DNA from 3 places in the Streptomyces sp. NPDC048361 genome. Region 1 is predicted to be linked to each of the others. Evidence: riboswitches for the same ligand, from Rfam matches in the RefSeq annotation. Region 1 holds a riboswitch; each other region holds the start of a gene.
The links. Region 1 has a riboswitch for cyclic di-AMP ahead of AB0D31_RS25770 (LysM peptidoglycan-binding domain-containing protein). Riboswitches for the same ligand answer to the same signal wherever they lie in the genome.
Positions count from the first base shown of each region.

Region 2: it holds a riboswitch for cyclic di-AMP, as region 1 does, so the genes downstream of both, AB0D31_RS30690 (transglycosylase family protein) here and AB0D31_RS25770 (LysM peptidoglycan-binding domain-containing protein) in region 1, are expected to answer to the same signal.
Region 3: it holds a riboswitch for cyclic di-AMP, as region 1 does, so the genes downstream of both, AB0D31_RS30050 (M23 family metallopeptidase) here and AB0D31_RS25770 (LysM peptidoglycan-binding domain-containing protein) in region 1, are expected to answer to the same signal.

Region 1 covers NZ_JBEZKW010000051.1:10,585-20,729, forward strand. The annotation lists gene AB0D31_RS25760 (DUF4157 domain-containing protein) at 1-2,022, opposite strand, end outside; gene AB0D31_RS25765 (STAS domain-containing protein) at 2,239-2,604, opposite strand; gene AB0D31_RS25770 (LysM peptidoglycan-binding domain-containing protein) at 2,989-3,768, opposite strand; cyclic di-AMP (ydaO/yuaA leader) riboswitch at 3,771-3,954, opposite strand; gene AB0D31_RS25775 (PfkB family carbohydrate kinase) at 4,392-5,303, shown strand; partial or broken gene AB0D31_RS25780 (RraA family protein) at 5,382-5,771, shown strand; gene AB0D31_RS25785 (hypothetical protein) at 5,932-6,615, opposite strand; gene AB0D31_RS25790 (phosphatase PAP2 family protein) at 6,719-7,336, opposite strand; gene crcB (fluoride efflux transporter CrcB) at 7,627-8,001, opposite strand; gene AB0D31_RS25800 (CrcB family protein) at 7,998-8,501, opposite strand; gene AB0D31_RS25805 (universal stress protein) at 8,519-9,019, opposite strand; gene AB0D31_RS25810 (SLC13 family permease) at 9,029-10,145, opposite strand, start outside.
Region 2 covers NZ_JBEZKW010000078.1:1,400-11,544, forward strand. The annotation lists gene AB0D31_RS30665 (YfhO family protein) at 1-1,319, opposite strand, end outside; gene AB0D31_RS30670 (SurA N-terminal domain-containing protein) at 1,568-2,305, shown strand; gene AB0D31_RS30675 (nucleoside triphosphate pyrophosphohydrolase) at 2,426-3,382, shown strand; gene AB0D31_RS30680 (cytochrome P450) at 3,665-4,996, shown strand; gene AB0D31_RS30685 (transglycosylase family protein) at 5,115-6,164, shown strand; cyclic di-AMP (ydaO/yuaA leader) riboswitch at 6,422-6,590, shown strand; gene AB0D31_RS30690 (transglycosylase family protein) at 6,593-7,294, shown strand; gene eno (phosphopyruvate hydratase) at 7,553-8,839, shown strand; gene AB0D31_RS30700 (septum formation initiator family protein) at 8,981-9,469, shown strand; gene AB0D31_RS30705 (DUF501 domain-containing protein) at 9,500-10,033, shown strand; gene AB0D31_RS30710 (Ppx/GppA phosphatase family protein) at 10,030-10,145, shown strand, end outside.
Region 3 covers NZ_JBEZKW010000073.1:13,583-23,727, reverse strand. The annotation lists gene AB0D31_RS30060 (PrsW family intramembrane metalloprotease) at 1-1,151, shown strand, start outside; gene AB0D31_RS30055 (aldo/keto reductase) at 1,143-2,087, opposite strand; gene AB0D31_RS30050 (M23 family metallopeptidase) at 2,208-3,308, opposite strand; cyclic di-AMP (ydaO/yuaA leader) riboswitch at 3,367-3,506, opposite strand; gene AB0D31_RS30045 (PP2C family protein-serine/threonine phosphatase) at 3,809-4,933, opposite strand; gene AB0D31_RS30040 (hypothetical protein) at 5,009-5,266, opposite strand; gene AB0D31_RS30035 (MerR family transcriptional regulator) at 5,379-6,164, opposite strand; tRNA gene AB0D31_RS30030 (tRNA-Met) at 6,325-6,398, opposite strand; gene AB0D31_RS30025 (HD domain-containing protein) at 7,094-7,669, opposite strand; gene AB0D31_RS30020 (DUF6415 family natural product biosynthesis protein) at 8,931-9,308, shown strand; gene AB0D31_RS30015 (radical SAM protein) at 9,443-9,928, shown strand.

The sequences.
Region 1 (10,145 bases):
GCCCAGCGCGCCGAGCGACTTGTGGACGGCCTGCGCCCCGGGCTCGTCGTCGACCATGTCCCGCTGCTCGGGCGTCAGGTGCTCGGTGTTCTTCAGCAGGTCGTGTCCGAGGGCCACCGTTCGGAGCCACTTCGCACGGGTCAGCGTGATCGTGGTCTGGGTGCGGTCGTTCGCCAGACCGCGCTCCACCGACGCGCCGAACAATGGCATGTTCCCCTCGCGGTCGACGGCCCTCAGAACCAGGGTGGCGAACTGGTCCGGGTGCTCGCGGAAGTACTCCTGCACGGGGCGCGGCAGCAGACCGAAGTTGTGGGCGAAATCGGTGCGGGCCATGAGACCGCCCGCGATCGACTTGGCGTTGGCGCCCGCCGGCAGTTCCTCGCCCTCCAGCACATAGGCGCCCAGATGCATGACGAGACCCGTCAGGCTGCCGATGTCGCCCTTGGACAGGGTGAGCCCTTCGGGAGGGGTCGCGCTGAGCTCCCCCACCGCCCGCTCCGCGCCCGCCTTGGCCGCGGGCAACGTACCGAACCCGCCGGCGAAGAGGTCGCGGCGTGCCCGCGCGCGCCGCTCACCGGCATGCGTGATCTTCCCGTGCATGGTGTTCAGCATGCCGCCCAGGGTCTTCGGCCTGGGCTTCTCGTCCTTGTCGGCCAGATAGCCAATGAGGTCCGGCAGCCGGTCCAGGCGCATCCCGGCGGTGGTCTGCGGGGAGAACGAGAGCGCCCCACTGAAGGGGTAGATGCGCAGGTGGGGCTCGGGCGTGCCGCCTCCGGCGGTAACGTCCTCGGAGGGGATGGAGGCGTCCTTCTGGCGCCCGTTGAGGTAGCGGGCCATGCGGGTGATGCCGTCGAGTACGGTGCCGACCTCGGCCACGGTGTCCAACGGGTCGGTGACCCACTCCAGGTTGGAGCCGCCCGAGGGGCTGGCGTCCGCGGTCAGGTCGTACTTGGTGCCCCGCACCACCACGCCATCGGGCCCTCGCCCCTTGCCGAGGTTCTCACCCATCAGGGGCGCCTCGGGAATCTGACTGGAGATCATCAGGCTCATCTCGGTCGCGGCCCGTTGTGCACTGCCCCGCTTGAACTCCGTTGCTTCGAGCCGCCTTTCGCCCACCGCGTTGAGGAACTCCCCGTCGAACCAGCGAGCCCGGAGCGCCTCGGGGGACTCGGCCTTCTCCTCCTCGGTCAGCTGCTTCGCCTGGGGTTTGATCACCAGCTCCATGAGCTTGGCGTTGAGCAACCGGTCTCTCTGCGAAATCCGTTGCTCATGGATCGCGGTGTCGGCCACGGGATCGGCGACCCGCCGGACGTTCCACTGCGCCTCGAACTCGAACCCAACGGCCCGCTGTACGGCGGCGGGAGCGGTGGCAGAGGAATGTGCATGCGATGGCCCGTCACATACTCGCTGTACGGGTTCGGCGGACGACTCGGCGTCGGCCACGGGCTGGTCGGCCACGGGCTGGGAGAGCGCCCGGGTGGCATTCGCCTCGGCCGCCCGCTCGAAGGCGTCCGAAGGGTCCGACATGCTCAAGCCCCCGCCGGTGTCGGTGCCGGCTACGGGTCCTTGGCGCTGCTGGATGACATGGGTGAGTTCATGCGCGAGGGTATGGCGGTCGGCGCCGCCCCGGCCCACCACGACATGGCTTCCGGAGGTGTAGGCGCGGGCGCCTATCTCGGCGGCGGAGCGCTGCGCCGCGACGTCGTTGTGCACCCGGACGTCACCGAAGTCGGCGCCGAGCCTGCTCTCCATGTCGGCACGCACCTCCGAGTCCAGCGGCCGGCCGGATCCACGCAGTACGTCGTGGACGGCGGAGCGCTGCACCGCGGCGGCCCGCTGGGCGACGAGTCCGGCCACCGCGGCGTTCCCGGCGGACCGCTGAAGGGCGCGCACCTGCTCCGGGGAGAACCCGCCACCCGCCAGGCCCTGGCCGACCGTTGGCGCCTCGCCCCGTTCGGCGGCCCGCGGCACGGGCCCGCCGGGCGAGACGGATCGGCCCTGCTGGCTGTCGTGGGCGTGCACGTGAACCCCTTTGGTGGTGGGACGCGAAGTCCGGCTGTACGTGCTTATCACCGCGGGGAACGCCAGTGAAGGTACGGAAGGGCAGCGGAAGGTGCACCCTCGAGACAGCCGCCGAATCGCAAGGGCGCGCAACGACGTACCGTCACATGCGTCGCGACAGCGCACGGTGACGCATCGCCATATGCGCCAACAGGGTTTCTTTCAGAGGGTGTTGGACTACACCCGCGGGCCGATCGGTGAGGCGAGCGCCGCATCCTCGACGGTGGCGGCCGGCCGGATCAGCGCGTAGATCCCGCCCGCAGCGAGGACACGCAGATGCCACGGCCGTACGCAAACCAGGCCCAGCCGGCCACCGCGCTCCCGGATCCTGCGGTGCGCCCGGCAGAGCAGGGCGAGGACGGCACAGTCGAAGAACTCCACGGACCGCAGGTCCACCACCACGCGGGCGCCGGGCGGTTGTGTGGCCGCGTCGAGGTGCATCCGTACGTCGGGGGCGCTGGCCAGGTCGACGCAGCCGTGGACCTCGACGACGGTGACCCCGTGCACCAGATGTGTACGGGCATGACGGCACCGCTCAGGCAACAGCCCCGGCGGAAGGGGTACAGGAGCCGAGACGGACGGCCGAGCGGTGGTTCCCATGGGCAACTCCCGGTCCAGCAAAGGCCCCCGGGGTGCGGGGGGCACGGTAGTCGGACAGTCACCGTGGTCCGGGGTGACGCACTACCACCCTAGGAACAGACGCGTATGCAGAAACGTGCAGCCTTCAAATTGTTCACCCCGCCGGGTGAACGAAAGTTGCACCGCACCGCGTGGGCACCGCGTGGCCACCGCACCTGCGGACCTCGGCCACGGGCCGGGCCACCGTGATCAACAGTCCGGATGACCAAGTCCGGACGACCAACAGTCCGGCCGGACCCCCTCCGCCGTGGAGGGCGCCCGGCCTTCTTGGGTGTTCGCTCGGTCGTCTCAGTAGGCGCCGAAGACGTTGTCGATCGAGCCGTACGTCTTGGCGGCGTAGTTGCACGCCGCGGTGATGTTGGCGATCGGGTCGTAGAGGTCCGTGGAGGTGCCCGGCACGTGGAAGGCGGTGAAGGTGGGCTGGATCACCTGGAGGAGCCCCTTGGAGGGGGTTCCGGCGACCGCGTTGGAGTCCCAGTTGTTGATCGCCATCGGGTTGCCCGAGGACTCACGCATGATGTTGCGGTAGATCCCGTCGTAGGTGCCCGGGATGCCCTGCCGGCCCATGATGTCCAGCGACTGCTTGATCCAGCCGTCGAGGTTGTTGGCGTACGAGGCCGTGCTCGCGGTGGTCAGGGTGGCCGGGCGTGCGGAGCGGTCGGCCCGGCCGGCCGAGGCGTCACGCGCGGTCTCGGCCGCCTTGTCCTGGCCACTGAGGGTGAGCCGAATGCCGGGGTGGATGATGGCGGGGTTGCTGCCGATGACGCTCTGGTTGTCCTGGTAGAGCTGCTTCCAGCCACCGGTCACGTCGAGGGCGTCGGCGATCTTGGAGAGCGAGTCTCCCGCGACGACGGCGTAGCTCGTGGGGGACGCCTTCACGGCCGTGGCCGGCTTGGCTGCCGCGGCGACACTCGCCACCGTGGCGGTGTGGGCCGACGCGGGGGCGGCGGAGGCGGTGGTCGCGCCGATCACCGGCATGGCGAGTACGGCACCGCCGGTTCCGGCGGCGGCGAGCCCCCGGCTGAGCGAGCTGGACTTGGGGCGGCGGTGCTTGCCCTTTGCAGGCATGGTGTTGTCCTCTCCGTCGCCTGCGAGGTGAGCTGTCGGGTTCGGACCAGAGATGTCCGGCCGCGGTGTACGCGACTTCACCCCAGCCGTTCCGGAATCCGGATCGGCGGCTTACCTGGGTCCCCCGCTCCTGCCATACGTGTGTGGGAGGTTCCGGACGGCGGCAGGATTCGGCGTTCCATCCGGATTGACGGTGAACGTAAACGAATGGACCGAGTGGAAACAAGGCCAGAATTAATTGAGGAAGATCGGGATATTGATCCACTGAAATCCGTGGCCGCCGGAGGCCACCGCCGAAGTCCTCAACTCGCTTTGCGATGAAGGCAAATGGGCTCGGGCATTTTTCTGACAGCCCGTTGGGTGCGTGACCCAATTCACTCGGCCATCCCGGAACCGAACGACCCGGCGGCAAAAGCGGCGAGGCTAACCCATTAGCCCTAATTGGGACATTCTCCGGCACGTGGCCGCCAAACCCATAGCATTCCATTTCGGACACTAGGGACTTTTACGCTCGGCATAGGGTTCGGCCCCGAACCGGGAAATGCGACGCGCGCCACACCTCCCCTTCGCGATCATGGCCTCGGCCCGCCCTCCCGGCGGCGGGGCAACGGAGAGGTGGAGCGGTGACGCGAGAGAGCGCGGAGTACGACGTCCTGGTGGTCGGCGGGACGGGAGTGGACACCGTCGTCCGGGTGGACTCACTGCCGGTGCCGCTCGCCGACTCGGTCCAGGTCGGCCCGATCGAGGAGTGGCCGGGTCACACCGGGGCGAATGTGGCCATCGGGGCCCGGGCGCTCGGGCTGGAGGTCGGGCTGATCGACTGTGTCGGCGACGACTGGACCGGCGCCCAAATACGCACACGGCTGACCGAGAGCGGTGTGGACTTCGCCCCGCTCATCTCCCCCTCGGGCACCCGCCGCGCGGTGAACCTGGTGGCCGCGGACGGCCGAAGAATGTCCTTCTACGACGCCCGCGATCCCGCCGACCTGCGGATGCCGCGCGACTTCTACCTGCCGCGACTGCGCCGGACCCGGCACGCCCACGTCTCAATCATGAACTTCGCACGCTTCCTCTACGACGACATCGAGGACCTCGGCATCCCCGTCTCCACCGATCTGCACGACTGGGACGGACTCGCCGAGCACCACCGGGAGTTCGCCCTCCGCTCCGATCTGGTGTTCCTCAGCGCCGCGGGCGCGGGCGCCGACACCACGGCGCTCATGCGGGAGATTCTGCGCGAGGGCCGGGCGGACACCGTGGTGGCCACGGCCGGAGCGGACGGCTCCCATCTTCTGGTGCGCGGAGAGGCCGCGCCGCGCCACATCCCGGCGCTCCCGCCCCACTCCCCCGTCGTGGACACCAACGGCGCGGGTGACGCGTACGTGAGCGGATTCCTGTACGGAAGGCTCTCCGGCCTCGCCCCGCAACACTGCGCACGTATCGGCGCGATCGCGGGTGCGCACGCCTGCACGGCGCCGGCGGCCACGGATCCGCTCACGCTGGAAAGGCTTCTGGCGACGGATCAGATCGCTTGAGACCGTGGGGGACTTCGCCGCCCCAGGACCGCGGACGACATCCGGCCCCGACAACTCGCGCCCTGCCCAAGGAAGAACATGTACGACATCAATGAATTCAAGAACATTCCGCCGACGATCCTCGCCCATCTTCTGGGACGCGAGCAGGTCATGGATATGTGAATTCCCCCTTTGTAGTCGCCTATTCCGCGCGTCGCAGGTCCCGCATTCACCGTTCGGTGTCCCCCCGGCGACAACCTCACGCTGCACGCCGCCATTTACCGTGCCGCGCCGGATTCGGTCGTCGTCGAGTCGGGCGATCTGGACCACGCACCGGCCGGCGGAAACGTGTGTGCTGTCGCTCAACGCCGGGGCATCGCGGCGTTCATGGCGGACGGGGTCGGGGTCATACGCGACCTCGCCGAGGTACGCGCGTTGGGCTTGTCCGTCTTCGCCCGGGGCGTCATCCCCATCCCGCCGCATCGACAAGATCTTGAGCGAAGGCGGCTTCGACGGGTGAGGTGCGATCACCGACTGCCTTGTCCGCGGGGTCACTTGAGGGGACGGCCCGCCAGGCCCGCCAGGCCGCTTCACGGAACGGTCCACACAGCCCGTTGAGGAGACGGCCCGCGCTGCCGGCCCCTCGGGATCAGACCGTCCCCACCTCGCGGACCAGCTCCAGACCGAGCACACGGTCCAGGTGGGAGAACGTCTCGAACTTGGCGCCTTCCGGCACCTCGGACGCCGTCTCCAGGTCTTCCAGGAGGCGCAGGACGGCGGCGGTGTCCAGGCGGCTGTCCAGGGCGGCGCGTGCCGTGGCCTTCAGGTCGGCGGGGATCGGTTTCGACGGGTGGGCGGCCCAGTGCGCCACGGCGCGCCGCCACCGACTCAGGGTGCGCGCCGCTTCGTCGATCTCGTCGGCCGTGGCCGCGACGGGTTCCTCGTAGGGGTGGCCGAGCAGGAGCACGCGTACCGCGAGAGGGTCGAGGTCGTCGAGCGGCGGAAGTGCGGCTTCGCCGATCCGCAGGCACGCGGTGGTCGCCCCCGCGTAGGTGCCGCTGGTGAGGTGGACGGCGGGCCGACCGCCGAGGCCTTCGGCGATCGCCTCCGGGTCGCCTTCGGCATCGGCCGGGCGCAGCCCGGTGGCGGCCGCCGAGTACGCGGGGCCGGTCCACCCCAGGAGCACGGCCCGGCCGCGCAGTTCGACGACGCGGGCGAGTACGTCCGCGGTCAGCAGCACCCGCAGCCCCGTCCCCGCGTCACCGTCGGCGGGGACATGGGCGCAGACGCGCAGGGGGCCGGGTCCGGCGAGTTCATCGACGATTCGCAGCATGTCGTCGAGCCTAGGGGGTGTCTGACAGATCAGGGTCTCCCGGCCATGATCCGTCAGACACCCCGGGGGTCCGGGTCGCTCTGGACGCCGGTGCGCGCCTGGTTCAGGCGAGCAGTGGCTTGAGCGCGCCGGACCGCAGCCGGGTGACGAGCGGCGCCCCGTACCGGCGTGCGGACCACGACACCGCGAACGCGACCACGCCTCCGACCACGAGCGCGACCAGCACATCGTGCGGATAGTGCGCTCCGACGTACACCCGGGAGGCGCCCATCAGCAGGGCGGCCAGGGTGGCGACGGCGCCCAGACGGCGGTCGACGAAGAACAGGGCGACGGCCGCCGCGGCCACGACCGTGGTGTGGTTGCTGGGGAACGCGTAGTCGTCCAGCGGCGGGCACTTCTCGATGAGGAAGTCGTGCGGAAGGGCGCGGCAGGGGCGCGGCTCCGTGAACACCGACTTGACCGCGTCGTTCACCCCGTACGCGAGCACCATCGCCACCGGCGCGGCCAGCGCCGCCGCCATCACCGATGCGTCCTTGCGCCGGGCGATCCACCAGCCGACCAGCATGAACACCGCGAAGAGGGCGACGCCGTAACTGGTGTAGGCGGACACCGGGCCGTTCAGCCAGTGCGTGTGCCGGGCGAAGTCGGTGATGTCGCCGTACAGGCCGCCGTCGATGGACGCCCCGTCCAGGGCCATCGTCGAAGAGGTGGGACTCGTCATGGGATGCGGTTCTCCGAAGGTTCGAGGGCACGGCGCGCCCGGCCGGGAAACGCGGCAGGGCGATGAGGCGTCCTGTGCGTGACGGCCCGACGGGCGGGAGATGAATGTCTACAGGCTCGTAGACGCTACAGGGTCCGGATCGGTTGCGTGCGGGCGCGGTTCGTTGCGACGCGGATCGAAGCGGTCCGTCCGCCGCGCGCCCCGTCCGACGGGCTCCGCGCGCGGGGCCTCGCGACGCGGCCCGGGTGGCGGCGCTCAGCCCCCAGGCCCTGGGCCCCGTGTGGCGGCGCTCAGCCCCAGAGGGTCTCGGCGAGGCTCACGCCCAGGAAGACCGCACCGAGCCCGGCCGCCACGCTGACCAGGACGTTCGCGGCGGCGTAGAACTTCATCCCGCCCTCGGCGAGCCGGAGCGTTTCGTAGGAGAACGTCGAGTACGTACTCAACGCTCCGCAGAGGCCGGTGCCGACGAACAGCTGGACGTGTGAGGACGCGGCGCCCTCGGTGACCGCGCCGGTGAGCACGCCGAGGATCAGGCAGCCCACGACGTTGACGGTGAGCGTGCCCCAGGGAAAGACGCCGTCGTGCCGTGCCTGTACGGCGCGGTCGGTGAGGAACCGCAGCGGGGCGCCGATCATCGCCCCCGCCACCACAAGCAGCCAGTTCACCGGGCGCGCCCCTGTCCGAGCGTGCGGCGCGTGACCCACACGGCGCTCCCCACCATGACGAGCGCCACGACGAGAGTCAGCGTCATATAGGCGAGGCCCGTGCGGGGGCTTCCGTCGGCCAGGAACTTCTGGATGTCCACGGCGTACGTCGAGAAGGTGGTGAAGCCGCCGAGCACGCCGGTTCCGAAGAAGGGACGCACGAGCCGGTGGGCCGTCCACACCTCGGTGATCATCACCATGAAGACGCCGATCACGGCGCAGCCCACGCCGTTGACCACCAGGGTCGTCCACGGGAAGGAGCCGGGCGCGGTGGGCCACAGGAGCGACGCCGCATAGCGGGCCGTGGCTCCGACCGCTCCGCCGAGCGCCACGACGGCCACGACCGGGCCGAGCGCCTGTGCGGCGGCCGTGCCGCGTGGAAGCAGATCGGGGTCGATGTCGGGCTCGGTGCCGGCAGCGGATGCGGCGGCCGCGGCCGGCGGTGTGGTTCCTTCGGACATGCCTCTTCCTACCTGAATCAGGGTCCCGCGCGGTCGGGGGGCGACGGGGGCGGCAGCGAACCGAGGCCGGGCGCCGCGTCGGGCCAGACGAGCAGGACCGGACAGGGCGCGTGGTCCACGACGAACCGGGTCGCCGGGTCCAGGCTGCGGGGGCCGAGACGCGTACGGTCGCCGTCGCGGGCGCAGATCAGGAGGTCGGCGCCCTCGGTAGCGCGCACGATCTCCCGCTCGGTGCGGCCGTGCAGTTCGAGGCGGCGGGCCGGGCGGTCCAAGCGCCGCTCGGCCTCGGCGAATAGGTGGTCGGCGGCCGCCCGGGAGAGGCCTTCGAGGCGGGTGCCGGGATCGCGTTCGCGGTGGCCCCGGCCCAGGAGACCGGCGAACGCGCCGTGAGCCGCCTCGGCCACCGCGTCGTCGGTGACATGCAGCAGGACGAGGTCGGCGTCGGCCGCGGTGTGCTCGCGCGCGGCGTCCACACAGGCGGGCCAGGTCCCCTCGGTGATCCAGATGATGACGCTCATGAAATGCGGTCAGCCTCCGATCATGTGCAGCGCCGTCCACAGCGCGGCCGTTGACGCGACCAGTGTGACGGGAACGGTCAGCAGCCCGAGGCGGGTGAAGTCGCCGAGCGCCGGCGCGTCGTCGTGTTCGTGCAGGATGCGCCGCCACAGCAAGGTGGCGAGCGACCCCACATAGGTGAGATTGGGGCCGAGGTTGACGCCGATCAGGACGGCAAGGACCGGTCCCGGCCCGCCGGCGGCCGCCACCGGGAGCAGCGCGAGAACGGCGGGCAGGTTGTTGATGAGGTTGGACAGGACCCCGGCGACGGCGACGACCGCGAGCAGGGCGGGCAGCCCCTCGCCGTCGGGGAGCAGATGGCCGATGGCCGAGCCGAGGCCGTTGTCCACGACCGCCTTGACGACGATCCCGAGGCCCAGCACGAACAGGCAGAACGGCAGCCCTGCCGACGCCACCACCTTGCGGGGCGTGGTGCGGCGCCGCGCCAGGGCGCGGGCGGCGAGGACGAGCGCGCCCGCGAGTGCGGCCCACGCGGGGCTGAGGCCGGCGAACGAGGTCACCACGAACCCGCCGAGCGTGAGGACGAGCACCACCACGGTGAAGACGGGCACCGGGGTGTTCTCCCCCGCGCGCGCCCGGCCGGGCGCGGCCGCGAGGTCGGCGCGGAAGAAGACCCGGAAGACGGCGTACTCGACGGCGATGGCGGCGAGCCACGGCAGCGCCATCAGGGCGGCGAACCGCGTGAAGGACAGCCCGCTGGCGGCCAGGGCCAGCAGATTGGTGAGGTTGGAGACGGGCAGCAGCAGCGACGCCGAGTTGGCCAGGTGCGCGGTGGCGTACACATGCGGGCGGGCCCGGACGCCCGCACGGGCCGCCGTCGCGAACACCACGGGGGTGAGCAGCACGACGGTCGCGTCCAGGCTGAGGACGGCGGTGATGACCGCGGCGACGACGAACACCCCGCCGAGCAGGCGCTGGGCGCCGGCCCCGCACAGCCGGGCGACCGCGTCTCCGGCGGCCGCGAACAGGCCGTCGTCGTCGCAGAGTTGAGCGAGTACGAGGACGGCGGCGAGAAAGCCGACGACGGGCAGCAGGTCGCGGGTCTGCTGCCACGCCTCGGTGGGTGAG
Region 2 (10,145 bases), on a different contig from region 1:
CCCAGGGCGAGCAGCGGGTACGTCCATGCGGAGATCAGTTCGCTGAAGGCCGCGATCAGCGCGATCAGCGCCAGTACACCGCCGCCGCCGAGCAGGGCGCGGCGCCCGGGGATCCCGTACGACAGGCAGATCCAGGCGGCGATCACGAGGATGCCGCACAGCACGAACGTCTGACGGTAGGGGCTGCCGTTGGGGGTGGCGAAGGCGTGCCAGGCCAGATGGGTCGGCTTCCACTGGAAGGAGAGCGCGACGGCGAGGGCGAGCCCGGACCACGCGTACCGCTCGCGGCGCGGCACCGCGCGGTGGAAGGCGAGGGCGCAGGCCAGGAGCAGCGCGCCGGTGCCGAGGAAGACGGCGGGGGAGGAGAAGGAGTAGGTGCCGGGCAGGGTGCGGGCGAGGTAGTCGGGCCAGGACACCGGCGCGAACTCCCGTACCCAGCCCGGGTGGGCGTGTGTGGTGCCGAGGTAGACGGTGAACAGGACGGGCGCCGAGAGCCCGATGCCGATCGCGACCGACCGGGCCGCGACGAGCACCGACCGGCCCGCCACGCGCACCGCCCGGACCGGTCCGCGCGCGTCCGTATCGCGGTCCACGTACAGCAGGAGGAGCAGGACGAGTCCGGCCCCGATGGTCGCCATGTACGCGGTGTAGAAGTTGGCGATCCAGGCGAGCGCCACGACGAGCGGGCCGAGCACCGGCCGCCGCCGGGTCCTTGACCAGTGCCCGACCAGGCACAGCAGCGGGAAGGCGATGAGTCCGTCGAGCCACATCGGGTTGTACGTGGCCTCCAGGACCGACCAGCCGCACAGCGCGTAGGAGGCGCCGAGCACCCCCGCCGCCCAGCGGTGGCGGACCGCAGGGCGCAGGGCGAGCAGGAGCACGGTCATCGCGACGGCGGCCGCGGCCGTCTTCAGGACGGTGACGACGTACACCGCGAGGTCGATCCGGTCGCGCGGGAAGACCCCGACGACGAGCGCGAACGGGCTGCTGAGATAGGTGCCGAGGTCGGGCAGGAACGAAGTGCCGTATCCGGACTGCCAGTTGAGGAGCAGACCGCCTTCGGCGCGGCCGTGCAGCAGGTCCCACAGATGGGCGTGGAAGGGGACGAACTGGTTGCCCAGGTCGTTGATGCTGCGGGTGTGCCGTCCGAGCGGGCCCAGCGGGATCACCCCGGCGACGGCGTCCGCGCCGCACACCGCGATCAGGGTGATCAGCGCGGAGAGGGCGGCGGCCCGGGTACGGGGGCGGCGGGCGCCCGGCGTCCGTGTTGGGGTCACCGGCGGGGCGGGGGCGGCTTCGAGGGTCGGCGTGGTCGGCATCGGGGTCCTTTGCTGTGCGCTGCCGACGAATATGCCGGACCCCGAGAGGCAACGCGCGGGGCGTGGACGTCAGTTCACGCGATGGACGGCGCGGCTTCATCCGGCTTCATCCCCGCGACCGATGGGGGTCGCGAATCGTTGGTCGAATCAGTGGCCCCGGCCACGCCGACTGCCTACCATCGATCATCGCAAGGTCTTAGCAAGGTTCGTCGCCATGCCGCACGTGTCTGCTCCGCCGGGAGGCTCCTTTGCACCGCCGTCGTCGTACCGCGCTCTCCGTCTCCGTCGTCCTGCTCGCCGCGGGTCCCTTCCTGGCCGCGTGCGGCAGTACGGCCCATCCGGGGGCCGCGGCCGTCGTCGGGGGCGAGCGGATCGAGGTCTCCGCGCTCCAGGCGGAGGTCAAGGACGTACGGACGGCTCAGCAGAGCTCCCCGCAGTCCGCCCAGCTGATCAAGGACTCGGGTCAGCTCGGCAAGGTGAAGCTCAGCAACATGATCTTCGACCGGGTGCTTGCGCGCGCCGCCGACCAGAACGGGGTGAGCGTGAGCCCCAAGGAGGTCCAGGACGCGCGGGCCGCCATGGTGCAGCAGGCCGGCGGCGAGGACCAGCTGCGCGAGCAGGCCCTCACCAATGGCGGGCTCGCCCCGGACCAGATCGACACGTATGTGCGGCGGCAGGTCGTCGAGCAGAAGCTGGCCGCGAAGATCGGCGCGCGGACGCAGCAGGATCTGCTGCCCGTCCTGGTGAAGGCGTCCAAGGACCTCCATGTGGACGTGAACCCGCGCTACGGCAGCTGGAACGCGAGCCAGATCCAGCTCGCCGACTACCAGGCGCCGTGGATCGCCAAGACCAAGCAGCCGGCCGCGCCGCAGCCCGGCACGGACCAGCAGGATGCGCCGCAGGATCAGCAGGGCGCCGGCCAGGACCAGCAGGGTGCGCCTCAGGACCAGCAGGAGGACCCGGGGGACTCGGCGGCGACCGGCTGATCCGACGCACGCCCCGCGCAGGGCCCGAAGGGGAGGTTCGGCGAGGCTCGGCGGGTGGCCCGGCGGAGGCCTGATGGGCGGCTCGGCGGGAGGCTCCGTGGGTGAGGGTAGGTTCGACGGGTGACTGCTGTTGAAGAATCCGGCCGAATCGTTTTGCTCACGGCGAGCCACCGGGTCGCCCCGGGGCTCCTGTCGTGGCCCGCGTGGGAGACCCTGCGCGGCGCCGACGCCGTCCTGTGCCCCGACCCCGCGCATCCGCAGCTGCCGTATCTGCGCGAGGCGGGCATCGAGGTCGAGCTGTCCGTGCCGGACGCGCAGGGACTGGTCGAGACGTGCGCCGGGGGCCGCACCGTGGTGGTGCTCCCCTCGGGCGAGGGCGACCGGCGCCTGACCGACGGGCTTGCCCGCCTCGCCGGGTCGGGCCGGATGAGCATGCCCGACCTGGAGCTGTTGCCCGGCTCCTACGATCTGCCGGGCGCGCGCCTGCTCGACCTCGTCCAGGTCATGGACCGTATCCGGCGCGAGTGCCCGTGGTCCTCGCAGCAGACCCACAAGGGGCTCGCCAAGTACGCCCTTGAGGAGGCGTACGAACTGGTCGAGGCGGTGGAGGAGGGCGACCGGGACGAGCTGCGCGAGGAGCTGGGCGATGTGTTGCTCCAGGTCGTCTTCCACGCGCGGATCGCGGAGGAGGACGCGGAGGAGCCCTTCTCGGTGGACGACGTCGCGGGCGGCATCGTGGAGAAGCTGATCCACCGGCATCCGCATGTGTTCGGCTCCGAGCGGGCGGAGACGCCGGAGGAGGTCAAGGAGCACTGGCTGCGGATGAAGGCGGTCGAGAAGCAGCGGGCGTCCGTGACGGACGGGGTGCCTCTGGGGCAGCCCGCGCTCGCCCTCGCGGCGAAGCTGTCCGCCCGGGCGCGGACGGGAGGGCTGTCCGTTCCGCTCCCCTCCGGGGAGGGGGTGGGCTACCGGCTGCTTGCGCTCGCGGTGGAGGCGGAGGCGGCCGGGGTCGACCCCGAGGCGGCGCTGCGCGCGGCGTCCCGCGCCTACCGCGAGGCGATCCGCGCCGCCGAATAACCCCCTTGGCAGGGTGCCCAGGTGCGGCATAGCCAGCCCGTCCGGTGTGCTGTGGTTGTACAAGGGGACGGGCAACGCGGCGGCGCCCTACGAGCCGCGCGCCAAGGTCGGCACCAACTGGAACCTCTACAACGGCCTGATCTGACCCGGCCCGATCCGCTCCACCGGCCCGCCCGCCCCGCCTCTCCGTACCGCGGGGCGGGCGGGCGCGTGCGGCCCCCCTCGGCACCGGCGGCACCGGCGCCGTCGAAGGGGGAGCGCCGCCCGGGATACGGTCGGGGCGTGCAGGACGATCCCCCTCCTTCCCCCGCCCCCGAACTCTTCACCTGGGAGTTCGCCACCGACCCCTACCCCGCCTACGCCTGGCTCCGCGAGCACGCCCCCGTGCACCGCACCCGGCTGCCCAGTGGTGTGGAGGCCTGGCTCGTGACGCGGTACGGGGACGCCAAGCAGGCCCTCGCCGACCAGCGGCTCTCCAAGAACCCCGCCCATCACGCCGAGCCGGCCCACGCCAAGGGCAAGACGGGCATCCCGGGCGAGCGCAAGGCCGAGCTGATGACGCATCTGCTCAACATCGACCCGCCGGACCACACCCGGCTCCGCCGCCTGGTGTCGAAGGCGTTCACACCTCGTACGGTGGCTCAATTCGCCCCCCGCGTGCAGGAGTTGACCGACCAGCTCATCGACTCCTTCGCGGCGAAGGGCGAAGCCGACCTCATCCACGAGTTCGCGTTCCCGCTCCCCATCTACGCCATCTGCGATCTGCTCGGCGTCCCGCGCGAGGACCAGGACGACTTCCGCGACTGGGCGGGCATGATGATCCGGCACGGCGGCGGCCCGCGCGGCGGAGTCGCCCGCTCGGTGAAGAAGATGCGCAACTACCTCGCCGAGCTCATCCGCAAGAAGCGCGAGAACCCCGGCGACGATCTGATCTCGCGGCTCATCGAGGCGAGCGACCACGGCGAGCACCTCACGGAGAACGAGGCCGCCGCCATGGCGTTCATCCTCCTGTTCGCCGGGTTCGAGACGACCGTCAACCTGATCGGGAACGGGGTGTACGCCCTGCTGCGCAACCCCGGCCAGCGCGAGCGGCTCCAGGCCTCGCTCGCCGCGGGCGAGAGCGACCTGCTGGCGACCGGTGTCGAGGAACTCCTGCGCTACGACGGGCCCGTCGAGCTGGCGACCTGGCGGTTCGCCACCGAGGCGCTGACCCTCGGCGGCCAGGACATCGCGGCCGGCGACCCGGTCCTCGTGGTGCTCGCCGCAGCCGACCGCGACCCGGAACGCTTCGACGAGCCGGACACGCTCGACCTCGGCCGGCGCGACAACCAGCACCTCGGGTACGGGCACGGCATCCATTACTGCCTCGGTGCGCCGCTCGCGCGACTGGAGGGGCAGACCGCGCTCGCGACCCTGTTGCGCCGCCTGCCTGACCTGCGTCTCGCGGGGGAACCTGACGATTTGCGCTGGCGCGGCGGGCTCATCATGCGTGGACTGCGCACCCTGCCGGTCGAGTTCACGGCGCCGGGCATGCCGCCGGGCGCGCCGGGCACACCGCCGGGCACGCCACCCGGCACGCAGCCCGCCGGTAAACGGAATCCCGGCGTCATCTGACACATCGTCAAGACTGTGACTTTTACGTGATCGCGGTGCCATCGACTTGTGACAGGCGTTCGAGTACGGCTACGTTCACCGTTCATTCGGCTCAGCAGTCACACGGAAGGCTTTTCGCATGCGCTCCGGGAATGGACGGCATCGTCGACCCCGCCAGGCACCCGCCCTCGTCGTAGCGGCGGGAGTGACCGGGTCCGCCATCGCGCTTCCCCTGCTCGCCGCGACCGGCGCGAGCGCCGCGGACGCCGGCACCTGGAACCAGGTCGCCTCCTGCGAGTCCGGCGGGATGTGGAGTGCCGACTTCGGCAACGGCCTGTACGGCGGCCTCCAGCTCTCGCAGGCCACCTGGGAGGCGTACGGCGGCAACGAGTACGCGCAGCGCGCCGACCTTGCCAGCCGCGCCCAGCAGATAGCCGTCGCCGAGAAGGTGCTCGCCGCCAAGGGCCCGGGCGCCTTCGCCTCCTGCGGCACCGGCGCCGGGCTCACCAAGGGCGGCGGCTCGGCGGACGTCGACCCGGGCGTGCCCGACACCTCGGACGGAACGCCGTCGTCCGCGCCGTCGGCCCCGGCCACCCCCGCCACCAAGACACCCGACGCCTCCGCGACGCCGGGCGGCGCGACGCCGGGCACGCCGGCGCCGGGCGCCACCGGGTCGGGCGAGCCGGCCAAGTCCCCCGCTCCCTCCGCCTCCACCCCGGCGAGCCCCGGCAAGCACCGCGGGACGCCCGCGCCGGAGGAGAGCACGGGCACCGCGCCCGGTGCCGGCACGCCGTCGGCCCCGGCCGGCCAGTCGGCGCCGGGCGCCACCGGCGACGCGGGCACCTCCACCGACGCGCGCGACGCGGGACGGCACGCCTCGCGGGGTGACGGGGCCTCACGTGAGGCGGGCAACCCCCCGGCCGCGAGCGGCGCCTACACCGTCCGCGCCGGCGACAACCTCTCGGTCATCGCCGACGCGAACAAGGTCAAGGGCGGCTGGCCCGCGCTCTACCACGCCAACGAGCAGCTGATCGGCACCGACCCCAATCTCATCCTTCCCGGTCAGAGCCTGGACCTGAAGGACCTGACGGCTGCCGGCACGGCCCCGGGCGCCACCTCGGCGACCCCCGGCTCCAGCTCTGCCGCCACCCCGAACTCCGCCCCGAACTCCACGCCTCAGCAGGGTTAGTTCGCGGGTTTATGTCCGTTCTGTGCAAGTGAGACATGGGTCTCTTCGCCTCAACTGGCGTGTCCCGTCTGCCCGGTCCGTCCGCCCCGCCCCTCACCTGCGGAAACATCCCTTCTGTGGCCGCAAGTAGGGGGGATTTCTCCCCGATGTGCGTCTTTGAACATTGGCGGGGCCTGTGTTTTCGTCGGACTCGCTCGTCACCGCGAGCCCCGTCGACCGAGCACGCCGAATCCTGCCGTCGGCCGATGGGAACAGTCGACGCTTATGCGCCGTAGGCAGGAGCGGGGGACCCAAGGTAAGTGCCGGGCCCGGCAGTTCACAGGACTGCCGCAACGGCTTGGGGTGAAGACGGACGCTTCGGCGTCCGGCCGGGCAGCTCACGCCCGAACCCGACAGCTCACCTCGCAGGCGTCGGTGAGGAGAACTCCATGCTGCTTTCCGGCAAGGGCAAGCACCGCCGCCCGTCCAAGGCCGTCCGTGTCGCCACGCTGGCCGGTGTCACCGGTGCTGCTGTCGCCGCCCCGCTGATGGCCGCGGGCTCCGCCTCCGCCGCCTCCGTGCAGACCTGGGACGCCGTCGCCCAGTGCGAGTCCGGTGGCAACTGGTCCATCAACACCGGCAACGGTTACTACGGTGGCCTCCAGTTCTCGAACTCCTCCTGGGCCGCCGCCGGCGGCACCCAGTACGCCTCGCGCGCCGACCTGGCCACCAAGGGCCAGCAGATAGCCGCCGCCGAGAAGCTGCTCGCGATCCAGGGCCCGGGTGCCTGGTCCTGCGCCGGCGCCGGCAACCTGACCTCGGGCGGCGCCAAGGCCGACGTGGACACCTCCGGCTCGTCCTCTTCCTCTTCGAAGGCCACCAAGCCCTCGAAGCCGAAGAAGCAGGCCCAGCCGCAGCAGTCGCAGAAGTCCGAGCGCACCGAGTCCGCGCCGGCCAGCCGCGGCGAGCAGCGCAGCCAGCCGGTCAAGCAGGGCGACGGCGAGTACACCGTCAAGTCCGGCGACACCCTCGGCACCATCGCCACCGCCCAGGGGGTCAAGGGTGGCTGGGAGAAGGTGTTCGACCTGAACAAGGACATCGTCAAGGACGCGAACCTGATCTTCCCGGGCCAGAAGCTGCACCTCGGCTGAGCTGACCCACCCCCAGGTCGCCCCGGCCCGGCGCGCATTCCCCCGTACGCGCCGGGCCGGGGTTTTCGCTGTTACCAGGCAGTAGTGTTGTGGTCCTTTGCCCGGCAATCGGGGTCCTTGGGCCCTTTTTCGTCCCAGGAGGCGGGCACTCGGCTGGCCGGACCCCCAGAGCCGGTTAGGCTCTTGTCGCAAGGCCAACGCGACCCCGCATGTCCCTGCACCGCTTGCGTCACATCTAGCTTCACATCCCAGAAGGAGATGCTCGTGCCGTCCATCGACGTCGTCGTAGCCCGGGAAATCCTGGACTCCCGAGGCAACCCCACGGTCGAGGTCGAGGTCGGCCTCGACGACGGCAGCACCGGCCGTGCTGCAGTTCCGTCCGGCGCCTCCACCGGTGCCTTCGAGGCCATCGAGCTCCGTGACGGCGACCCCAACCGCTACGGCGGCAAGGGTGTCGAGAAGGCCGTCCTCGCCGTCATCGAGCAGATCGGCCCGGAGCTCGTCGGCTACGACGCCACCGAGCAGCGCCTGATCGACCAGGCCATGTTCGACCTGGACGCCACGGACAACAAGGGCTCGCTCGGCGCCAACGCCATCCTCGGCGTCTCGCTCGCCGTCGCGCACGCCGCCTCCGAGGCCAGCGACCTGCCGCTCTTCCGCTACCTGGGCGGCCCCAACGCGCACCTGCTGCCCGTCCCGATGATGAACATCCTCAACGGTGGGTCGCACGCCGACTCCAACGTCGACATCCAGGAGTTCATGATCGCCCCGATCGGCGCGGAGTCCTTCTCCGAGGCCCTTCGCTGGGGTGCCGAGGTCTACCACACGCTCAAGGGCGTCCTGAAGCGCAAGGGCCTGTCCACCGGCCTCGGCGACGAGGGCGGCTTCGCGCCGAACCTGGAGTCCAACCGCGCCGCCCTCGACCTCATCCTTGAGGCCATCAAGGAAGCCGGTTACGCCCCGGGCAAGGACATCGCGCTGGCGCTCGACGTCGCCGCGTCGGAGTTCTACAAGGACGGCAAGTACGAGTTCGAGGGCAAGTCCCGCTCGGCCGCCGAGATGACCGAGTACTACGAGGAGCTCGTCTCCGCGTACCCGCTGGTCTCCATCGAGGACCCGCTGTTCGAGGACGACTGGGCCGGCTGGAACACCATCACCTCGCGTCTGGGCTCCAAGGTCCAGATCGTCGGTGACGACCTGTTCGTGACCAACCCCGAGCGCCTCGCCCGCGGCATCGAGGAGGGCTCGGCCAACGCCCTGCTCGTCAAGGTCAACCAGATCGGCTCGCTGACCGAGACGCTGGACGCCGTCGAGATGGCCCAGCGCAACGGCTTCAAGTGCATGATGTCCCACCGCTCCGGCGAGACCGAGGACGTCACCATCGCCGACCTCGCCGTCGCGGTGAACTGCGGCCAGATCAAGACCGGCGCCCCGGCCCGCTCGGACCGCGTCGCCAAGTACAACCAGCTGCTGCGCATCGAGGAGATCCTCGACGACGCCGCGGTCTACGCCGGCCGCAGCGCCTTCCCGCGCTTCAAGGGCTGAGCACAAGCACCACGAGCTGAGCAGCTCCACCGGCTGAGCAGCAGCAACGGCTGACGCCCTAGCCAGTCGTCCGTACGTCCCCGGCCGCGGTCCCGTACCGTGTCCGGGGACGTACGTGTGTGACGGGGAGGCGGGAGAGCGATGGGCAACGACGCCAAGGTCAAGGACCGCGACCGGTTCTCCACCGCGGCCCGGCTCAAGGTGCTCGGCGAGCAGACCGCGGCCCGCGTCTACCGGTCGCAGAACAAGCGCCAGGCCCGCCGCTCCCGGCTCACCGGCCGCGCGGCGCTCCTCGCCCTCGTGCTCTGCTCGCTGATCGTCGCGCTCGCCTACCCCATGCGGCAGTACGTGTCGCAGCGCGCCGACATCTCCGATCAGCAGCGCAAGGCCGCCGACGCCCGGAGCTCGGTCGAGCGGCTGCGGGACGAGAAGGCGCGGCTCCAGGACGACGCGTACATCGAGAAGCTGGCCCGCGAGCATCTGCACATGCAGTTCCCGGGGGAGACCGGCTTCACCGTGGTCGACCCGGACGCGGCGGACAAGCACCGCGAGGACAAGGGCGCCACCGGCCGCGCCTGGCACTCCAACCTCTGGGACGGCGTCGACAAGGCCGACCGTTCCGCCAACTGACCACCGCTAGCGATAGAGACTGACCCAGGCATGGAAACGCCCCCGCCCCAGACCGACCGCACCGAGCCCACCGACGCGGACATCGCCGCCTTCAAGGACCAGTTGGGCCGCCCGCCGCGCGGGCTGCGCGCGATCGCGCACCGCTGCCCGTGCGGCAACCCGGACGTCGTCGAGACGGCCCCACGTCTGGAGGACGGCACGCCGTTCCCGACGACGTACTACCTGACGTGTCCGCGCGCCGCCTCCGCGATCGGCACGCTTGAGGCCAACGGCGTCATGAAGGAGATGACGGAGCGTCTGGCGAGCGACGCCGACCTCGCCGCCGCCTACCGCGCCGCCCACGAGGACTACATCGCGCGGCGCGACGCCATCGAGGTCCTGGAAGGCTTCCCGAGCGCCGGCGGCATGCCGGACCGGGTCAAGTGCCTGCACGTCCTGGTCGGCCACTCCCTGGCGGCCGGCCCCGGTGTCAACCCGCTGGGCGACGAGGCGATCGCGCTGCTGCCCGAGTGGTGGGCGAAGGGCCCGTGCGTGACGCCGTGCGGGGAGGGGGAGGCCAAGTGACGCGCGTCGCCGCCATCGACTGCGGTACGAACTCGATCCGCCTGCTCGTCGCCGACGCGGACCCGGCCACCGGTGAGATCACCGACCTGGACCGGCGCATGACCATCGTGCG
Region 3 (10,145 bases), on a different contig from region 1:
CGGGCCCCTGGCGCAACCTGTTCTTCGCCCTGGCGTGGGGCGCCTGCGCAGCCGCCCTGGTGGCGATCATCGCCAACTCGTTCGCGACGCGCTGGATAGCCACGGCCACCGCCGACCCGTCCTCGGCCGACCACCTGGGTGCGAGCGTCATAGCGCCGATCGTCGAGGAGAGCGCGAAGGCGGCGGCCGTCCTGCTGCTCTTCTGCTTCCGGAGACGCGACTTCCACGGCGTCGTCGACGGTGTGGTCTTCGCCGGCTTCACCGCGACCGGCTTCGCCTTCACCGAGAACATCCTGTACCTGGGCAATGCGTTCGGCGAGGACCAGGCCAGCCACAGCGCGGGCCTCACCTCGACGACGGCCGCGACGTTCTTCGTACGGGTCGTCATGTCGCCGTTCGCGCACCCGCTGTTCACGGTGCTGTCCGGCATCGGCTTCGGCTTCGCCGCGCTCTCACCGCCCGGCCGGCGGCTGCGCCGCGTCGCGTTCCCGCTGCTCGGCCTGGTGCTCGCGATGGGCATGCACGCCCTGTGGAACAGCTCGACGCTGTTCGGGACGTACGGCTTCTACCTCGTGTACGGGGCGGTCATGGTCCCGGTGTTCGGGCTGCTCACGTGGCTCGCGGTGTGGAGCCGGCAGCGCGAGTTGCGTACGGTCGCGGCCGAGCTGCCCGCGTACGCGGCGGCCGGCTGGCTCGGGCCCGCCGAACCGCTCGCGTTGTCCTCGATGCGGGCCCGCGCGACAGCACGCGACTTCGCGCACCATCGCTTCGGCGGGAAGGCCGCGGCGCGCGCGGTCGCCGAGTACGAGGCGTTCGCGACCACGCTCGCGTTTCTGCGCCACCGGGCCTACCGCAGTCCGGGCGCCACCGGTCCCGGGCCCGATTTCGCCGCCCGCGAGCAGGAGCTCCTCCACCATCTGTGGGAGCGCAAGCCGGTCGCAGGCCCGGCGCTGCTGTACGCGGCGGGAGCGACCGGCCGCATCTGGATGCCCCCGCAGCCGGGCCCCCCGCACCCCTACACCCAGCACGCGCAGTACAACCAGTACGCGCCGTACGCCCCGCACCCGCGGTACGCCCCGCAGCCGCAGCACTCCTCGCACGGACAGCCAGGCCCGGCGCCGTACGGGGCGCCCCATCCCTACCTACGCTGAGGCGGCCGTCAGCTCGGAGATCTGCTCGTCCGTCAGCTCCAGGTCGGCGACGGCGAGCAGCGCCGGCAGCTGCTCCACGGTGCGGGCGGAGGCGATGGGCGCGGCGACGGTGGGCCGGGCGGCCAGCCACGCCAGCGCGACGGTGGCGATCTCGGCGTCGCGCTCCTGGGCGATGCGGTCGAGCGCTGCCAGCACCTTGCGGCCCCGCTCGCTCTCCAGGTGCTTGCCCGCGCCCGCGGCCCGCGCACTGTCCACGCTCTGGCCCGGGCGGTACTTGCCGGTGAGGAAGCCGGAGGCGAGCGCGTAGTAGGGGACTGCGGCGAGGCCCGCGCGTGAGGCGGTGTCCTGGAGCGTGCCCTCGTAGGTGGAGCGGGAGACGAGGTTGTAGTGCGGCTGGAGCGCCACGTACTTGGCGAGGCCTTCGCGGTCGGAGAAGTCCAGGGACTCCTGGAGCCGTTCCGGGGAGATGTTGGAGGCGGCGATCGCCCGGACCTTGCCGTCCTTCACCAGCTGGTCGAGGGCGGTGACGATCTCCTCGACGGGAACGGAGGTGTCGTCGAAGTGGGTGTAGTACAGGTCGATGTAGTCGGTGCCGAGGCGGCGCAGCGACTCCTCGGCGGCGGCCTTGATCGTCGTCGCGGCGAGCCCCTCGTACCGGGGGTGCGCGCCGACCTTGGTGGCGATGACCATGTCGGCCCGGTTGCCCCGGGCGCCCAGCCACGCGCCGATGATCGCCTCGGACTCACCGCCGGAGTTTCCGGGGGCCCACTTCGAGTAGGCGTCGGCGGTGTCCACGAAGTTGCCCCCGCCGGCGGTATAGGCGTCGAGGACGGCGAACGACTGGTCCTGGTCGGCGGTCCAGCCGAAGACGTTGCCGCCGAGGGCGAGGGGGAAGACGGAGAGGTCCGAGCCGCCGAGCGCGCGAAGAGAGGTCATGGCGACCTCAACCCCCGTCCATGCAGGCCTATTCCGCCCGTCCTCGAACGCCGGACCGGCTGAAGATGCCTCCGCCGGCCACCCTGCCAAGGGCAACCCCGCCACGGGCCCGGGGGAACCTCAGGGATGGAGCCCCTTCGACTGGAGCCACGTCATGGGGTCGATGCCCGTGCCGGACGGGGTGTGGACCTCCAGGTGGAGGTGCGGGCCCGTCACGTTCCCGGTCGCCCCGACCCGCCCGATGACGTCCCCCGTCGACACCTTCTGCCCCACGCTCACCGCGAGCGACGACTGGTGGCAGTACCAGAGTTCACTGCCGTCATCCAGCACCAGCACCGTCCGGTACCCGTACGCCCCCGCCCACCCCGCCGACTTGACCGTCGCGGAATGGATGGCCTTGAGCGGCGTACCCGTCGGGGCCGCGAAGTCGAGGCCGGTGTGGTGGCCCGACGACCACATCGAGCCGGCCTCACCGAACGTGGAGGTGAGCGTGTACGACCCGACCGGCAGGGAGTACGCCGCGGCCAGCTTGGCCAGCCGCTCCTGCTCCGCCTTCTTCGCCGCGGCCTCGTCCGCCGCCTTCTTCTCGGCGGCGGCCTTCGCCTCCGCCGCGCCCTGTGCGGCCTTGGCCTCGGCGGCCGCCTTCTCGGCCGCGGCCTTCTGCGCGACCGCCTTCGCCTCGGCGAGAGCCCCAGCCTTCTGCTGCTCGGCCTGCTGGAGGATGCGGGCGCGCAGCGCCTCGCCCGCATCGGTGGCGCCGGCTTCGGCCTCGGAGGTGGAGAGCCCGGCCATGGTCAGCGGCGACGCGGCGATCTTCCGGTCGGCCCGGTCCGCGGCCGACCCGCCGGACTCCCCTGTCTCCCCGTACTCCCCTGCCGACCCGCCGGACTCCGCCTCCGTACCGGTGTGACCCTCGTGACCGTCGTGCGAGGCGCCGTCGTGGCCGACCAGCGCGCCCACGCCCGGCAGCGAGCCGAGGTCGGGCAGGTGGTCCGTGAGGGAGTCGGGCAGGGATATCGAGACCGGAGGCTTGCTCTGTGCCGTGGCCATGCCCCCCGCGCCGACCGCCGCGATCACGCCGACGCCCAGGACGGTCGAGCTGCGGGCCAGTCCGCCGCGCTGCTTGGCGACTCTGTGCCGGCCGCGGACCGAGCGTACGGACTCCTCGGTCGGGTCCCACTCCTCCCAGCTCTCGTTCTCGCCGGGGGCTTCCCCGTACAGGGAGGGGAGGGGGAGGGGGGTGTCGAGGGCAGGGTCGTTGGACGCCACGAGGGGCGCTCCTTTCCTTCCTTCTCGCCTACCGGGTTAGCTGCCGGGTTCGGAGCAGGAAGGTCTCCTACGAGCGCCCATGACGGACGTCCGATTCACCCCAAGTTTGTGGTTCCCCGGTTCCCTTTCGGGATTCGGCGCATGCGCACGGTGCCGCCTTTGCGACGGCTGGTACGGCCGCGCTGCGTTATCGAACGTTAATAGACAGCGGGTATGGATTCCAAGCCGTTCCCACTGATCGTTAACGGCCCTGGCTTGGACTTAGCGGCGATTGTCGGGGCAAACCGGGCGACTTGACGACCCCTCACGGTTTCCTGCGTCACACCCGCTTAAACATCAAGATCCTGACGGTGCGTCAATTGTTATGCGGAGCGAGACCTTTCGGGCACCCACCGTGAAGGCCCCCTGCGCACCCACCGTGGCGACCGAACCCCACGCGCTGCCCTGTGCCCTCACTTGACGATCTTGACCGTACGGCGCCGGTCGGGCTGGCCCTCGGCCGGGCGGGCCACCGCCAGCAACGCCATGTCGTCGCTCGTGCCGCCACCCGTATAGCGGCGTACGTCGTCGACGAGCGCGTCCAGGACCTCGTCCGGGCCCGGGAAGATCGCGCCGCGCAGCCGGGTGGCGGGTTGGTAGAAGGTGCCCGTCCCGTCGCGCGCCTCGGAGAGCCCGTCCGTGTAGAGCAGCAGCGTGGAGCCGGGCGGGAAGGGGCGTACGTCCGACCGGTCCGGCCACACCCCGAGGTCGGCCATGCCGAGCGGCAGCGCGGGCTCGCTCGGCACGAGCACGTCCAAGGACCCGTCCCGGTGGAGCAGGAACGGCTCGGGGTGGCCCCGGTTCACCAGGCGTACGGTGCCGTCGCCGCGCGGGATCTCGGCGAGCAGTGCCGTGGTGAACCCCTCGACCGCGTCGAGCCGGTCGCGTCGGGTTCCCTCGCGGGCCAGTGCCCGCTCCAGGCGCTGGGTCACCGCCTCCAGAGAGGACTCCTGCTCGGCGGCCTCGCGGAACGCGCCGATCACCACGGCCACCGCCTCCACTGCCTGGAGCCCCTTACCCCGGACGTCACCCACAATGAGCCGGACCCCGTAGGGGGTGTCCTGCACGGCGAAGAGGTCCCCGCCGATGAACGCGTCCGCCTGTGCGGCCTCGTACCGCGCGGCGACGTGCAGCCCGCCGATCCGGCCGGCGGGCGCGGGCAGCACGGCCCGCTGCGCGGTCTCGGCGATGACGCGTGCGGAGGCGAGCCGTTCGCCGCTGCGGCGCAGGATGCGGTTGATGACGAGCGCGAGCGCGCTCACCGTGAGCACGGTGAACAGTTCGCTGGCGCCTTCACCGAGGTTGGGCAGGTCGTGTATGAACCAGAGCGCCACGATGGCGGCCACCGAGCCGAGGCCGACGGCGGCAGTGCCGCGCTCGGAGTAGAACGGGGCGGCGGCCACCGGCGCGCCCGCGAACAGCGCGGCGGCGGTCAGCTCGGGCGGCGTGGAGGCGTCGAAGACGAAGCCGACGACGACCAGGACCACGGGTAGCACCCGTACCAGGCGCCCTTCGCCTTCCGCTCGCTGCTGCCGCACCAGTCCAGCCTCGCCCCTGCCGGGCCCGACGGCGACTCGGACGCGCCCATCGGAGTGCAGAAACCGCTTGCACGCTCAGCGCAGACGGCACCGATGGGGCCCCGGGCGGCCCCGGGCGCAGCTTCCCCTGGTGTGGCGGTGGTGGGCGTCCTGGTCCGGGACGCAGGGCAGCTCCGCCCAGCCGCCGCGGTTGAGCCGGCAGCCCGCGGGGGCCGCCGAGGGCCGCACGACCGCCGCCTTGGCGGGCAGCGGTACGGATGCGGGGACGAGCCCGGCCGGCTGTACCTGGCAGCCGCTCCGGAGGAGCCCGCACAGGGCGAGCGCGAGCAGCACGGCCAACGTCCTCCGCCGTGGTGCCCGCCGCCGACCCGCATCCGCATCTCCACCCGCATCCGCATCCGCACCCGCACCCGCACCCGCGTACTCACTCATCGCGCACGCGAGACTACTCCGCGCACGCTCCCCCGGTGGCCGGCTCGTCCGTGAGATGGCGTTCCGCGTACACCGCCAGGGCGTCCCGCACGAAGACCGCCGTGCCCTCGCCGTGCTCGTCGTAGGTGGCGGCGAAGCGGGGGTCGTCGACGTACATCCGTCCGAGCCCGGTCACGTACGACCTGCCGACGGTCGTCGTGGTGGACAGCCAGGCGACATGGCGCCGGGCGATGTCCTGGGCCATGTCTGCGTCGACGGCCACCCCGTCCGCGCGGGCCCGCCCCCAGTCACGGGCGATGTCGTCGTGCTCCCGCCGGAACCCCTGCTTCTGCTCGTCGGTGAGCGAGCGCCACCAGCGGTCGCCCTTCTCGTACGCGGCCCTCCCCCAGCGCCGGCTCACCTCCTCCTCGTACCGCGTGTGGTCGAACCCGTCGAAGACTTCCTCTGCCATGAGCTCCGCTCCCTCCTCGGTCTTGTGCAAGGTGGTCCGTACGGAGGCGATCTGGCGCGCGATGCGCTCCCGCTCCTGTTCGAGCAGGCGCAGATGGGTCCGCAGCGCGGCGGCGGGATCGCGTTCGCCCTCCAGGACCTCGGCGATCACGGGCAGCGAGAGCCCCAGCTCCCGAAGGAGCAGGACGCGCTGGAGCCGGACGAGGGCGTCCTGGTCGTAGTAGCGGTAGCCGTTGCTTCCGATCCGGCTGGGGACGAGCAGGCCGAGCTCCCCGTAGTGGCGCAGGGTGCGACTCGTCGTCCCGGCCTTCTTGGCGATCTCCTGGATCGACCATTCCTTGCCGTTCACAGCGACCACGCTAGATCTTGACGTTACGTCAAGGTCAACCGTCGATGACGATGCCGATGGCGATGGCGCTGGCGCTGCCGACGGGGACAGGGGCAGGGAGGGGATCCGGGTACGCGAAGAGGCCCGGCACTTGAAACAAGTGCCGGGCCTCTTCGTTCAGTAGCGGGGACAGGATTTGAACCTGCGACCTCTGGGTTATGAGCCCAGCGAGCTACCGAGCTGCTCCACCCCGCGTCGGTAAACACAACTCTACGCCATCGGGAGGGGTGCTCCGAACCATGTACCCGGGAGGCCGGGACAGGACGGAGCACGGCGGCGAGCGGAGGGCCGTCGCCAGCCGCACGCCGGGGGCTGCTCGGCGTGGGGGCACTGGCCGGCAGGGGGCGTTTCGTCATGCCCGATTGCTGGCAACCAACATGCCCAGCCGCTGACTCGCAATCTGTTGCAATCAGCAGACGCGGCGATTTCGTTCCCGCATTCTGGTTCTCCAACTAGCGCTGGGCGCAGGCATGTTCGCCCGTGTGAGCACGGACTTCCAGAGCGCCGGAGTCGCCCTCGGTGCGGACCGCGCGCCAGCGTCTCGCGCACTCTTCGCGCACTCACGTGGGCCGCAGAGCGGTCACAACGAATCCGGCCCGACCGGACGTATCCGATCGGGCCGAAGAACCCGCTGGTCAGACAGGTATCGCTACCTCTCCGACCGGTAGGCCATGTCGGACTCGAACCGACAACCAACGGATTAAAAGTCCCGGCAAGATCGTGCTGGGCGGCCTTGACCACTCCCCCGTCGTCCTGTTTTGCCTGGTCAGCGAGAGGTGATCCCTTCATCAGTCCGTACTAGGGTGCCCCGTGCTGGCGCGTCCGCTCACGCATCGCTCACGCAAGAGGGCCCACTGACCAGCGGGTTCACCTGTCGGCAGTCCCATCATTCAGCGGGGCAGATAGGTCTGCTGCCACTCCAGGGAGGGCATGCTCAGGGCTGCCTCGGCGAGGGCCTTGGCCGAGGTGGTCTTGAGGCTGGCCAAGCTGGTGTCGATCCAGTTCTGTACGTTCGCGTAGCCCTGCTCGCGGTATTCGACGGCCTGGACGAGGCATTCCAGTTTGTCGGCGTCATGGGCGACGATCACTTCGGGGCTGTCGCCGCTCTCGTACTCCTCGACGATCCGCTGGACGCCGGCTGTGACGGCAGGGTGTGCGGCGGAGACCTGATCGGCGGTGACCTCCTCGTTGGAGGCGGCCTTCAGGTAGCGGCGGCCGATGCGCGGGATGTCGCTGACCCGGGTTTCCTGGGTGTCGTGGAAGACCGCGAGCAGCGCGGCCTTCGCCGGGTCCGCGCCCTCCATCATGGCCAGGACGCTCGCGATGATCGCCGTGCGGAAGCTGTGCTCGGCGATGGTCTCGGGGTCCTTGACGCCGACGATCCACCAGCCGGACCGCTTGGCCCTTTTGAGCATCCCCATCTCGAACAGGAAGCCTGCGGTGCCTCGGCTCTGGTCGTCTGCCATGTGTGGCCCTCCGTTGCTCATGTGCGGTTGCCTGGCTGGTGCTGCACGGCGCCGAGATCACGACGGGATCGTGGGGCCATCTCGCTGACGTCGAGGATGCGTCCGACACTCTCACCGAGTACGCCGGCGATGGAAGGGTGGCCAGCGGGAGCCAGGGGTGCGCATATAGGAGGGCCCAGAGGGAATGGGCGTACAACTCAACGTAGGTGGGGGCCTCTTGGAGTCCTTGGACGAGGAGGCGAAGGAGGGTGAGGGGGTCCCAACCCGTGAGGTCGCGATCGCGCATGGACAGGTCGCTGGGCTGGGGACTGGAGGCGGCGCCGAGCCAGTAGGCCCAGTAGTTCAGGTTCGCGACCTCGCCTGCATCGTCGTCGACCAGCGCACGCTCAATGAAGTCGCGCAGTGGTTGTGGATCTCCCTGGCGGGCCAATGCAGTTGCAGTTGACCGAGCCTCGGGCCACGACGACGACCAACCGTGCAGCGCCAGGGCGCCCCGGCCCTTGTGCAGCACTTGGGCGGTCCACGCCGAGGTATCGGAGCTGTCGTCGTACGAGGTGAGGTATGCGGCCTGGCGGCGCAGCAGTACCCCAGACGCACCGGCACCAGGCGCGCTCTCGGCGACGTCCCGAAGGTGCGCGAAGAGGTCAAGTCGCTGCTGCGCAGGGAAGATTGGAGCGGTCGGAACGGCTCCGCGGCGGCGTGGGGAGGGCCGGTTGGCCAGTGCCGGTGGTGGGGTGCCGTTGACGGCCCAGGCGAACATGTGGCGGTCGCTCGGGTGTGGACCCATTCAGCGAGAGGGTGTTGTTCCAGCCGGATCGGCGGGCTCAGCGCGCCGCTGAGGATCCGGTCGGCATCCAGGGCTGCGTCCAGAAGATGCACCAACTGCGCGTCAGCGTCCAAGGCCGGTAAGCGGCGCCGCAGTTCGAGGAGAGCGCCCGCCTTCATATTGGCCAAGGGGCGCCTTCCGGACTCCCACCCCTGGAGGGTGGCGAGGTCGACGTCCAGGGCTTCAGCCAGTGCGGTCTGCGTCCGGGGAATGCTCTCCCGGGCCAGGCGCAGGACGTAGCCGGACACGATCCCGCTGATGCTGAGCCTGCGTGGCTGCGGCCCGTGGCCCATGACGCCCTCCCCGTCCTGGTGCGGCGCTCGGTCTAACACGTACCCGCGGTCGCGGTCAGTCCTGTCGCATTCCCCGCGCTCATACGGTCGTTGTGACCGATCGAGTGGCTCTCCGGGAGCCGGTTTTCGCAAGGAGGGCGTGGTGGACTCCGTGGCTCATGAGAGGGCGAGGAACGGCGCGCCGACCGTCGCGCTGACGGCGAGCGAACTGGAGCTGATCGCGTTGGACTGCGACCGGGCGCTGGTGGACTTCGCGCACCGTCCCGATCCGGAGGAGAACGTCCGCCAGGTCGTCGCCATGATCGACCACGGGGAGCAGCTGACGCTCGTGGCGCGGGAGGTCCCGGAAGCGGAGCGGGATGGCCGCGTGGCAGGTGCACTGCGGGACTGGTCCGAGCTGCTGGAGCGCGGCCCCGGTGACGGGCCGTTCGCGAACTGGACCTACCTGCGGGCGCTCGCCCGTGCCGTCCGATCGTTCACCCAATTCCTTCAGGAGCGGAACCGCCCGCGTCTCTCGTAGCAGCGCGGCTCTGGGCTCCCCACGCCCGTCATGCCTGTCGCCTCCCCACCGATTCTCGGGCAGTCGAGGCCGCCACACCTCACCCGCCGCCTTCTCGTACGTGCCACCACCCGCCCACCTGTCCGCAGGACGCCGTGAGCACTACCGCACCAGTGACGACCGCCCCACAGGCAGTCGACTGGACCGCCTTACGGAACTTCGCTGCTCTGCGTGGCCAGTTCAGGGTCTCGTTGACGCCCCGCTGCAACCTCGGTTGTTTCTTCTGCCACAACGAGGACGACGTCCCGCCGCCTCGGACGCTCCGCGACCGCAGTCAGCAACCCCGGCGACGGGTCCTGACCGCGCAGGACTTCCTGACCCTCATCGAAGCGGTGATCGCGGCGGGGCTTCGGCGGGTTTACTTCAGCGGCGGCGAGCCGCTGGTGTCGCCGCTGGCCCGCGGGTCCGCTGGCGCTCGCGATCTCGGACAAACTCCGTCCAGTCCGAGGCTGCTGACGGCAACCAGCCAGGTGTCTTTTATGCCTGTCGCCGTCCGGAAGTGGCGGGACGGAACTGCTCTTTTCCGCCGTTGTGCAGTGTCCGGTACAGGTGGGGCGATCGCATTCCGGCCAAGCCGGTAACAGGTGCTAGCCCAGCTCCGTGGTCGAACTAGTGTTCCCTCGTTGCCGGTTCGACCGACCGGCATGGCAACGGAAGGGAACACCTATGCGCACAGCAAGACCCCTGTCCGTAATGACGGTTGGCCTGGCGACGGCCGCTGCCCTGGGCTTCGGTACCTCTACCTCGGTGGCGGCGCCGACTGTCTCGGGCAGTTCGAGCCCTCCGGCTGGGTACGTG